One region of the Streptomyces sp. NPDC096013 genome, then DNA from elsewhere that is predicted to be linked to it. Evidence: riboswitches for the same ligand, from Rfam matches in the RefSeq annotation. Region 1 holds a riboswitch; the other holds the start of a gene.
The links. A riboswitch is a leader RNA that binds a small molecule or an ion and turns the genes downstream of it on or off. The one in region 1 is predicted to bind thiamine pyrophosphate.
Positions count from the first base shown of each region.

Region 2: it holds a riboswitch for thiamine pyrophosphate, as region 1 does, so the genes downstream of both, thiC (phosphomethylpyrimidine synthase ThiC) here and thiO (glycine oxidase ThiO) in region 1, are expected to answer to the same signal.

Region 1 covers NZ_JBIWGK010000002.1:462,885-468,522, forward strand. The annotation lists gene pknB (Stk1 family PASTA domain-containing Ser/Thr kinase) at 1-17, opposite strand, end outside; gene ACIRB1_RS09575 (thiazole synthase) at 152-946, opposite strand; gene thiS (sulfur carrier protein ThiS) at 950-1,150, opposite strand; gene thiO (glycine oxidase ThiO) at 1,147-2,310, opposite strand; TPP riboswitch at 2,307-2,419, opposite strand; gene ACIRB1_RS09590 (hypothetical protein) at 2,517-2,855, shown strand; gene ACIRB1_RS09595 (NAD(P)/FAD-dependent oxidoreductase) at 2,900-4,129, shown strand; gene ACIRB1_RS09600 (Rv2175c family DNA-binding protein) at 4,194-4,565, shown strand; gene thiE (thiamine phosphate synthase) at 4,657-5,316, shown strand; gene metF (methylenetetrahydrofolate reductase [NAD(P)H]) at 5,428-5,638, shown strand, end outside.
Region 2 covers NZ_JBIWGK010000006.1:301,551-307,188, forward strand. The annotation lists gene ACIRB1_RS22205 (IclR family transcriptional regulator) at 1-417, shown strand, start outside; gene ACIRB1_RS22210 (SsgA family sporulation/cell division regulator) at 517-954, shown strand; gene ACIRB1_RS22215 (YibE/F family protein) at 1,435-2,970, opposite strand; TPP riboswitch at 3,042-3,231, shown strand; gene thiC (phosphomethylpyrimidine synthase ThiC) at 3,224-5,044, shown strand; gene ACIRB1_RS22225 (serine hydrolase domain-containing protein) at 5,055-5,638, opposite strand, start outside.

The sequences.
Region 1 (5,638 bases):
TGAAGGGTCGTATCCACGCAGGTGAGTGTACGAGCCGACGCCGACACCATGGCGTTTTCGTCCGGTTCGGGGCAGTACTGAAGCGGACCTGTGACGCATCGCACCTGCCCGAGGCCGTCGATTTCGACGGCCTCGGCGGGGCGCGGGGTGTCTAGAAAGCGGGCCGCTCGGGGTCCAGGGCGGCGAGGCCCTCCGCGGGAGAGGACGCCGAGGCGAAATGGCGGCGGGGGATACGCCCCGCCCGGAACGCCAGCCGCCCCGCCTCCACCGCGCTCCGCATCGCCGACGCCATCAGCACCGGCTCCTGCGCCCGCGTCACCGCCGATGCGAGCATCACCCCCGCACATCCCAGCTCCATCGCGAACGCCGCGTCGGACGCCGTGCCCGCCCCCGCGTCCAGAATTACCGGCACACGCGCGTGCTCGGTGATCAACTGGAAGTTGTGCGGGTTGCGAATCCCGAGCCCCGACCCGATCGGCGCCCCGAGCGGCATGATCGCCGCACACCCGGCATCCTCCAGCTTCCGCGCCAGCACGGGATCATCGTTCGTGTACGGCAGCACCGTGAACCCGTCGTCGACCAATGTCTCGGCGGCGTCGAGGAGTTCGATCGGATCGGGCAGCAACGTGCGCTCGTCCGCGATCACTTCGAGTTTGATCAGCGAGGTCCCGAGAGCCTCCCGGGCCAGCCGCGCCGTCAACACGGCCTCGCCCGCCGTGAAACAGCCCGCGGTGTTGGGCAGCACCCGGACACCGAGCCGCTCCAGCACGGACAGCACCGAGCCATGGACGGAGGCGTCGACGCGCCGCATCGCGACCGTCGTGAGTTCCGTACCGGAGGCCACCAGCGCGCGCTCCAGGACGTCGAGGCTGGGCGCACCCCCGGTGCCCATGATCAGCCGGGACGCGAAGGACGTACCACCGAGGACGAAGGGGTCGTCGGCCATGGGTCAGCCTCCTTGGACGGCGGTGAGGACCTCGACGCGGTCTCCCTCGGAGAGGGCGGTCGACGGCCACTCCGCGCGCGGGACGACGGTTTCGTTGAGGGCGGCGGCCACCCCGGAGGGGGCCGGGGTGAGGGACCGGACGAGCACGTCCAGGGGCGTGCCGGGAGCGATCTCCTGGTGCTCGCCGTTGACGGAGATGTTCATGCGGGCTGCTCCACGAGTTCCGTGCGGGCGAACCGCTTGGGGGTGAACGGGCGTGCCTCGTCCGGCAGTTCACCGGTGCTCAGGGCATGCGCGAGGGCATCGCCGGTGACCGGCGTGAGGAGCACACCGTTGCGGTAGTGCCCGGTGGCCAGCAGCAGTCCCGGCAGCGCGGTCGGGCCGAGCAGCGGCGCGTTGTCGGGGGACCCGGGGCGCAGTCCGGCCCGGGTCTCGGTGAGCGGCAGTTCGGTGATCCCGGGGACCAGCTCATGGGCGTCGCGCAGCAGTTCGTAGACACCGCCGGCGGTCACCGTGGTGTCCCAGCCCAGTTCCTCGCTGGTCGCGCCGACGACCAGCTCGCCGTTCTCGCGCGGCACGAGGTAGACGTGGCTGCCACGCACCACGGCCCGCACGGTGCGGCTCAGGAACGGCGCGTGGCGCTCCGGCACGGTCAGCCGCAGGACCTGGCCCTTCACGGGCCGTACGGGTGGCAGGACGTCGTCGGGGACGCCCGTCAGCCGCCCGCTGAGGCTGCCGGCCGCGAGCACGACCTGGTCCGCGGTGAGCGGGGTGTCCTCCCGTGTGACGACCCCCGTGGCACGGTCCCGCGCGACCGTGAGCCGCTCGGCCCAGGTCCGGTGGAAGACGACCCCGGCCCGCTCGCAGGCGGCCACCAGCGCCGCCGCCAGCCGCCGCGGGTCGACCTGGTGGTCCCCGTCGACCCTGAGCCCCCCGCGCACGCCCGGTGCGAGCATCGGTTCGAGGCGCCGGCACTCGCGCCCGGACAGCCACTCGGAGTCCAGGCCCGACTGCTGCTGCAACGCGTGCAGTTCACGCAGATGGGCCCGGTCGTCGGCGTCCAGGGCGACGGCCAGCGTGCCGCAGCGGCGGTAGCCGAGGTCCAGGCCGGTGAGGTCGGTCAGCTCGGCCGCGAAGTCCGGGTAGCGGTGCGCCGAGGCCAGGTTGAGGGCGAGCAGGGTCTGTTCGCCGTAGTGGAGTTCGGTGACGGCGGCCAGCATCCCGGCGGCCACCTGGGCGGCCCCGCCGCCCGGCTCCGGGTCCAGCACGGCCGTGGCGAAGCCGCGTTGGGCCGCGCGCCAGGCCGTGACCAGGCCGATGATCCCGCCCCCGACGACGAGGACGTCTGATGTGCGTGCAGGCATGGGCGTCCAGCCCCTCCCTTCGCCGGCATGACCCGGATCAGGTTCGTACGGTCGGAGGCCGCCAGCCTCCCTCTCAGCCCAGTGCGCCCAGGCTCCCGCGAGCGTTCTACTCTTTTCTGCCGCGGGTCCGGGGGACATCCCCGGGAGTCGCGGCACGTCTGCCACCCTAGCCCGTGCCCTGTGCGTCAGTAAGGGAGCCTCTGTCCATGGCCCGTTCGCTCGACGGTCTCGTCCTCGCCCCCGTCGCCGACCAGGCCCCGGGTCAGGTCGGCACCCGCACCCGGTTCACCTACCACGAGCAGGACGGCGAGATCTGGGCCGAGTACGCGGGCGGCGACGTCGTACGGGGGCATCTCGTCGGCACGCGCGCGGGGGACCGGATCGACTTCCGGTACGTCCAGCTGAAGACGGACGGGACGACGTCCTCCGGGCACTGCGTCTCCCTGGTGACCGAGGTGCCGGACGGCCGCGTCCGCCTGGAGGAGACCTGGGAGTGGGAGTCCCAGGAGGGAAACGGGACCAGCACTGTGGAACAGCTCACCTGACGCGCCCGCTGACTGACAAATCGTCAGGTGTCTATGGTGATCGAGTGAGCGAGCAGACGCGGGACCAGGGCACGGTGGCAGAGCGACGCGTGGTCGTCGTCGGCGCGGGCATGGCCGGGGTGCAGACCGCGGTCGCCCTCCGGGAGCAGGGCTTCACCGGCGCCATCACCCTGATCGGCGCGGAACCCCATCAGCCGTACGACCGGCCCCCGCTGTCCAAGGCCGTCCTGCTCGGCAAGGCGGAGGGCTCCGCCTTCGACGTCGACTTCGAGGCGCTCGGTCTCGAAGTGCGGCTGGGGCGCGAGGTCGTGGGCCTGCGCCCCGCCGACCACGAACTGGACACCGCCGAGGGCCCGGTGCCCTACGACGTCCTCGTCCTCGCCACCGGTGCCGAACCGATCCGGCTCCCGGGCGCCGACGGCATCCCGGGCGTGCATCTGCTGCGCACCCTGGACGACGCCGAGCGGCTCCGCCCGGTGCTCGCCCGGCAGCACGACATCGTGGTCGTCGGCGCGGGCTGGATCGGCGCCGAGTTCGCCACCGCCGCGCGCGAGGCGGGCTGCGCGGTGACCGTCGTGGAGGCGGCCGACCGGCCGCTCGCGGGGGCCCTGCCCGCCGAGGTGGCCGCGCCGATGGCCGCCTGGTACGCCGCCGCCGGGGCCTCCCTGCGGACGCACGCGCGCGTGGCGCACGTCGAGCCCGGCGAGGTCGTCCTGGACGACGGCACCCGGCTGGCCGCGGGCGCCGTCGTGGTCGGCATCGGCGCCCGCCCCGCCACCGGCTGGCTGACGGGCTCCGGCATCGCACTGGGCGCCCACCGCGAGGTCCTGGCCGACGACCACCTGCGCACCTCGGTGGCGGACGTCTACGCGGTCGGCGACTGCGCCTCCTTCCCTTCGGGGAGGTACGGCGAGCGGCTTCTCGTCCACCACTGGGACAACGCCCTCCAGGGGCCGCGCACGGTCGCCGCGAACATCGTCGGGGAGACCCCGGCGGTCTACGACCCGGTGCCGTACTTCTGGTCCGAGCAGTTCGGCCGCTTCGTCCAGTACGCCGGTCATCACGCGTCCGCCGACACCACCCTGTGGCGCGGTGACCCGTCCACCCCGGCGTGGAGCGTCTGCTGGCTGCGCGGGGACCGTCTGGTGGCCCTCCTGGCGGTCGGCCGCCCCCGTGACCTGGCCCAGGGCCGTCGGCTGATCGAGGCGGCGACCCCCATGGACCAGGAGCGGCTGGCGGATGCTTCCCTCCCGATGAAGGCGGCTATCGCCTAGTTCGTCCCACCGGGTCGGACCGGCCCGGCTTCCGACTGTCAGTCCGGGATGGCACGCTGTTTACGTGACCGAGATTGACGCAAAAATCGATGCTCTCGTCCCCGCCTGGCTCACGCTGCCCGACATCGCAGAGATGCTCGATGTCGAGGTGACACGCGTGCGGCAGCTGGTCAAGGACGGCCAAGTCATCGCCGTACGCCGTGGTGAGAACCGCGCGCTGCACGTCCCCGCCGCCTTCATCGACGGGGCCGAGAAGAAGGTCGTCAAGGGCCTCACGGGGACCCTGACGCTCCTGCGGGACGACGGCTTCTCCGACGAAGAGATGCTGGAGTGGCTCTTCACCCCCGACCCCAGCCTGCCCGGCACCCCCGCGCAGGCCCTGAGCGAGAATCGTGGCACGGAGGTGAAGCGCCGCGCCCAGGCGCTCGCCGTCTGACCCGGACGACCGCCAGGTGCACGGGCTGCGGGGAAGCTCACCGCGGCCCGTGCACGACACCACCACACACCGGACCACGGGGGACACACGCATGCCCGACACCGCCGCAGCAGCCGCCCGCGCGGAACTCGCCGACGCCCGGCTCTACCTCTGCACGGACGCCCGCAGGCGCCAGGGCGACCTGGCGGAGTTCCTGGACGCGGTCCTGGCCGGCGGGGTCGACATCGTGCAGTTGCGCGACAAGGGCATGGAGGCCGCCGAGGAGCTGGAGTACCTCCAGGTCCTCGCCGACGCCTGCGCCCGGCACGGCAGACTCCTGGCGGTAAACGACCGCGCGGACGTCGCCCACGCCGCCGGCGCCGACGTACTGCACCTCGGGCAGGGCGACCTCCCGGTGCCCGCGGCCCGCGCGATCCTCGGCGAGGACGTCCTGATCGGCCGCTCCACGCACGCCGAGTCCGAGGCCGCCGCCGCGGCCGTCCAGGAGGGCGTGGACTACTTCTGCACGGGCCCGTGCTGGCCCACCCCCACCAAGCCCGGCCGCCACGCCCCCGGCCTCGACCTGGTCCGGTACACGGCCGCGCTGGGCACCGACCGCCCCTGGTTCGCCATCGGCGGCATCGACCTCGGCACCCTCGACGAGGTGCTCGAAGCGGGCGCCCGCCGTGTCGTCGTCGTACGGGCCATCACGGACGCGGACGACCCGGGCGCGGCAGCGGCCGAGTTCGCGAAGCGGCTGCGGCAGGCCTGACAGGGCACGCGCCTTGAGGCCCGCTGTCCGATGGGTGGACAACAGGGCGACAAAACAGGCAAATTCCCTGTTCCGGTTGGGTGTCCGCCGCCCCCTGACTAACCTGCGGGTATGGCCTTCGGAACCGCATCCACCAGGACTGATCGCGCACGTACCGTGCGTGACATGCTCGCGACCGGCAAAAGGACGTACTCGTTCGAGTTCTCCGCGCCGAAAACCCCCAAGGGCGAGCGGAACCTGTGGAGCGCGCTGCGGCGGGTCGAGGCCGTCGCCCCCGACTTCGTCTCCGTGACCTACGGCGCCGGCGGCTCCACCCGCGCGG
Region 2 (5,638 bases), on a different contig from region 1:
CTCTGCGTCTCCGACACCCCCGGCAATCCGGCGGTCGAGGAGTGGGCGGACTTCCGTGAGACGGGGCACGCGCACGCGATCGGCCAGTGTCTGCTGGCTCAGTTGGACGAGGACGCCCGCCGCGACCACCTCGACCGTTACCCCGTGCGGTCCCTCACCCCGTACACCGTGCGCGACGACCAAGCCTTGCTGCGGCGCCTGGAACGCATGGGGAGGATGGAGCTGGTGGTGGAGCGTCAGGAGTACGCGCTGGGCACGGTCTGCGCAGCGGTCCCGATCACGCTCGGCACCACGGCGGCCACGATGGCCATGTCCCTGCCCTCGCATCAGGCCGGACGACTGCTCACCGCGGCACGGCAGTTGCAGACCGAGGTCGGCAGGCTGCTGGGGTCGCTCGCGCTCTCTATCAGTATCTGAAAACTTACTCCTTGTGATCTAACGTGTACGTTCAGCAATATTCCTTCAGTGTCACAGGGATCATTCCCAGCCAGTCGACGGCAATTGACGGGATAGGCGATGCACGAGTCCGTACAGGCAGAGGTCATGATGAGCTTCCTCGTCTCCGAGGAGCTCTCCTTCCGCATCCCGGTCGAGCTGGGCTATGAGACGTTCGATCCGTACGCCGTGCGGCTGACCTTCCATTTGCCGGGCGACGCCCCGGTGACCTGGGCTTTCGGTCGCGAGCTGCTGATCGATGGGCTGGGCATGGCGTGCGGGGAGGGCGACGTACGGATCGAGCCCCTCGACCCCGAGACGCTGGGTGAGGTGCTGATCCGGCTTCAGGTGGGCAGCGACCAGGCGCTGTTTCGCACCGGCGCGGCTCCGCTCGTGGCGTTCCTCGACCGCACCGACCGGCTGGTTCCGCTCGGTCAGGAGGCCGCCCTGGCGGACTTCGACACCCACCTCGACGAGGCGCTTGACCGCATCCTGGCGGAGGAGCAGAGCGCGGGGTGACGCGTCGTCGCCGTGGTGGGGGCGGGAGCTGGCGTAACGCTTCGCCACCGTCCAGGAATCGTTGAGCCCTGGACGCCCTGGACGCCCTGGACGCCCTGGACGCCCTGGACGCCCTGGACGCCCTGGACGCCCTGGACGCCGTGGACGCCGTGAGGCATCGTGAGGCGCTGTGAGCCCTGGAGGTCCCGTCGGGGGCCCGAAAGGTTCTCCCAGGGCCCGGAGTTCCGCAGTAACGCTTCTGCGCGGCTTCCTGGGGCGGTTCCCGCCGCTTGCGGCGCTTGCCGGTGCTGCGGGGTGCGCCGTTGCGCGGCACGGCGTTGCGCGGTGCAGTGGGGTGCAGTGCGGCGGGGTGCAATGCGGTCCCGTGCTTGCGGCGCTCAGGGTTTGCGGGACCTCAGGGCTTGGGCTGCCTGCGTGGTTCTCGGAGCCTCAGTGCTGGCGCCGTCCCAGGGCTTGCCGCGCCTCAGAGCGGGGAGCGCCTCAGTGCTTACGGCGTCGGCCCTTCCCGCCACGTGCTGCCGCGGGCTTGGCGCTCGGCGCCGCCGTGGACGTCGTAGCCGAGCCGGCCGAACCTGCCGCACCCGCTGCACCCCCCGACCCAGCCGCCCCCGCCGGAACGGCCTCGCGTCCCGGGCGGTCCGCCGAGACGACCAGGGCCGCGAGGGCTGTGGTGACCGGTACCGACGCGACCAGGCCGATCGAGCCGACCAGCGTGCGGACGATCTCCTCGGCGACCAACTCGCTGTTGGCCACCGACCCCACGCTGCTCTGGGCGATGGAGAAGAGCAGGAGCAGCGGCAGCGCGGCGCCCGCGTAGGCGAGGACGAGGGTGTTGACGACGGACGCGATGTGGTCGCGGCCGATGCGGATGCCGGCGCGGTACAGCCCGCGCCAGCCCATCGACGGGTTGGCCTCGTGCAGCTCCCAGACCGCCGATGTCTGGGTGACCGTCACATCGTCGAGCACGCCGAGCGAACCGATGATGACGCCGGCGAGCAGCAGACCGCTCATGTCGATCGACGGGTACAGCCCGTGGATGAGGCCCGTGTTGTCGTCCGTGTTGCCGGTCAGCGCGGCCCAGTCGATGAACCCCGAGCCCAGGATGCCGATCAGCACCAGTGACATCAGGGTGCCGAGCACCGCCACGGACGTACGGGCCGACAGGCCGTGGCACATGTAGAGGGCGATCAGCATGATGGCGCTCGATCCGACCACCGCCACGATCAGCGGGTTCGAGCCGTGCAGGATCGCGGGCAGGATGAAGAAGTTAAGGATCATGAAGCTGATGGCCAGCGCGATCAGCGCCATGACACCGCGCAGCCGGCCCACTACCACGACGGCCAGCGCGAAGATCCCGGCGAGCAGCGCCATCGGGAACTTACGGTTCACATCGGTGACGGAGTACTGCAGATCCCTGGGCGCCGAGGGTTCGTACGCGACCACGACCTTCTCGCCCTGATGCAACTGCCGTGACTGGTCGGGCTGGACGATCTCCGTGAACGTACGGCCCTTGTCCTTGCCGGTGGAGACCGTGACCGTGGCCTTCTTGCAGGTGCCTGCCGCTTCCTGTGCCGCAGAGGAGCCCTCGGCGGTGGAGGTGTCCCCGGTCGAGCCCCCGCCCGATGCGTTCACCGACGCGCAGCTCACGCTGACGACCTTGGTGACCGTCGCCTGCTGGGTCTGCCGGTCGAAGCCGACGCCGGTGCGCTTGTGCGAGGGGGCGCCGCCTGGCCACAGCACCACCATGCCGACCACGACGGCCACCGTGAACGGGATCAGGATCGCCGCGATGACCTTCCGCAGATGCCGGGAGACGGGGGCGGCGGGTCCATGACTGTGCGAGTGACCGTGCCCACCGCCTCCACCGGAACCGTGACCACCGGCCGCACCGGAACCGTGCCCGCCGTCCCCGCCCGGTCCGTGGTCGTGCCCGGAATCGCGGTCGTCGCCGGATCCATGGTCGTGGCCATGGGGCGGCCCGGTCGGCGGATACGGGGGCTGCGATGTCGTGGTCACCGCCCGATCATCGCAAGAACGCCGGAGGCCCACTGTTCACCGCGCCACTTATGGCGCTAGCGTGGAGGCACCTTTGCACACGCGGGAGCTCGGAGCACCGGGCTGAGAGGGCGCTGACCTTCGTCTCTGCGATGTTTCACGGGAAACGTCACCTGAATCGAGTGATGTTTCACATGAAACATCGGCTGACGGAAGCCGCTGCGTCGACCGCCGAACCTGTTACCGGGTAATGCCGGCGTAGGGAGTAGGTCTCATGACCAACAAGGACGTACGCACGCCTGCCTCCAGCCAGGACGAACAGCCCGTTCCGGGCGAGAAGTCCGCTCGGGCCGAACAGCCCACGGAGGCCGGGAAGTCCATCGGCTGGCACAAGGGGTACGTCGCGGGCTCGCGCCCCGATCTACGGGTGCCGGTCCGTCAGGTGCATCTCACCAACGGGGAGTCGGTGACGCTGTACGACACCTCGGGTCCGTACACCGATCCGCTCGTCGACACCGATGTCCGCAGGGGACTGGCGCCGCTGCGGGAGAACTGGATCATCGCCCGCGGCGACACCGAGGAGTATGCGGGCCGGCCCGTCCGCCCCGAGGACGACGGGATCAAGCACACCTCACCGCGCGGTGGACTGCGCAACCTGGACGCGGTCTTCCCGGGGCGCCCCCGTCAGCCGCGCCGAGGCCGTGACGGTACGGCGGTCACACAACTCGCCTATGCGCGAAGGGGTGAGATCACCCCCGAGATGGAGTTCGTGGCCGTACGCGAGAACGTCGACGCCGAGGTCGTCCGGGAGGAGATCGCGGCCGGGCGTGCGGTGCTGCCCGCCAACGTCAACCATCCCGAGATCGAGCCGATGATCATCGGCAAGCGGTTCCTGGTGAAGGTCAACGCCAACATCGGGAATTCCGCGGTCACTTCCTCCATCGAGGAGGAGGTCGACAAGATGACCTGGGCGACGCGCTGGGGCGCCGACACGGTCATGGACCTGTCCACCGGCCGCAACATCCACACCACGCGTGAGTGGGTGCTGCGCAACTCCCCTGTCCCCATCGGCACGGTGCCGCTCTACCAGGCACTCGAAAAGGTCGACGGCCGCGCCGAGGAGCTGACCTGGGAGATCTACAAGGACACGGTCGTCGAACAGGCCGAACAGGGCGTGGACTACATGACCGTCCACGCGGGCGTGCGGCTGCCGTTCGTACCGCTGACGGCGAACCGCAAGACGGGCATCGTCTCGCGCGGCGGCTCGATCATGGCGGCCTGGTGCCTCGCGCACCACAAGGAATCGTTTCTGTACGAGAACTTCGAGGAACTGTGCGAGATCCTCGCCGCCTACGACGTCACGTACTCGCTCGGCGACGGCCTGCGGCCCGGTTCGATCGCGGACGCCAACGACGAGGCACAGTTCGCGGAACTGCGGACGCTCGGGGAACTCAACACGATCGCGAAGCGTTTCAATGTACAGACGATGATCGAGGGCCCGGGACACGTCCCGATGCACAAGATCAAGGAGAACATCGACCTTCAGCAGGAGATCTGTGATGAAGCTCCGTTCTATACGCTCGGCCCGCTGACCACGGACGTCGCGCCTGCGTACGACCACATCACCTCCGGCATCGGTGCCGCGATGATCGCCTGGTGGGGCACGGCCATGCTCTGCTATGTCACGCCCAAGGAGCACTTGGGCCTGCCCAATCGTGACGACGTCAAGACCGGCGTCATCACCTACAAGATCGCCGCCCACGCAGCCGACCTCGCCAAGGGGCACCCCGGTGCACAGGTATGGGACGACGCGCTGTCCGACGCCCGCTTCGAATTCCGCTGGGAGGACCAGTTCAACCTGGCCCTCGACCCGGACACGGCACGGGAGTTCCACGACGAGACACTTCCGGCCGAGCCCGCCAAGACCGCTCACTTCTGCTCGATGTGCGGGCCGAAGTTCTGCTCGATGAAGATCTCCCAGGACATCCGCCGTGAGCACGGCGGGAGCCGGGAGGAGATCGAGGTCGGGATGGAGCAGAAGTCGAAGGAGTTCGCGGCGGCGGGCAACCGGGTGTACCTGCCGATCGCCGACTGACGACGACCGGCTAGCTCCTCGGCGAACTCGCGGCGGGCTTGAGGCACAAGGCGTGGTCCACGAGGGTGCCCGTCGCGCGGTTGAGGGCGGCGAGGTCCGGCGGTGCGGTGGTGGTCGTGATGGAGACCGTCACCGCGCGCCTGCCGTCAGCGCTCACCGCGGGGCGGGTGTTGACGCCCGGTCCGTCTCCCTCGTGCATGTAGTAGAAGCCGCCGCAGGACAGCGGCATCTTGCGGAGGCCGAGGCCGTAGGTGCCCTCGGGCAGCTCGGCCACGTCCTCCGGGTCGTCGTTCCGCGCGACGGTCCGCCGCATCTCGCGCCACTGCTCGGCGGGGAGCAGCCGACCGTCGGCCAGGGCGCGGAAGAAGGTGTTCAGGTCGGCGGTGGTGCTCACCACACCGGAGTCGGCGGTGTGCTGGTAGCTCTGCTCGGTGACGTCGAGGCGCTTGCCGTCGGCGGTCGTCAGATACGCGTTCACATGCGGGTCGGGAAGGAACGGGTTGAGCCCGGGAATGGAGGTGTTCCGCAGTCCGAGCTTCGCGATGATCCGGTGCTCGACGAGGTCCTGCCAGCTCGCGCCGCCGGCCTTCTCGG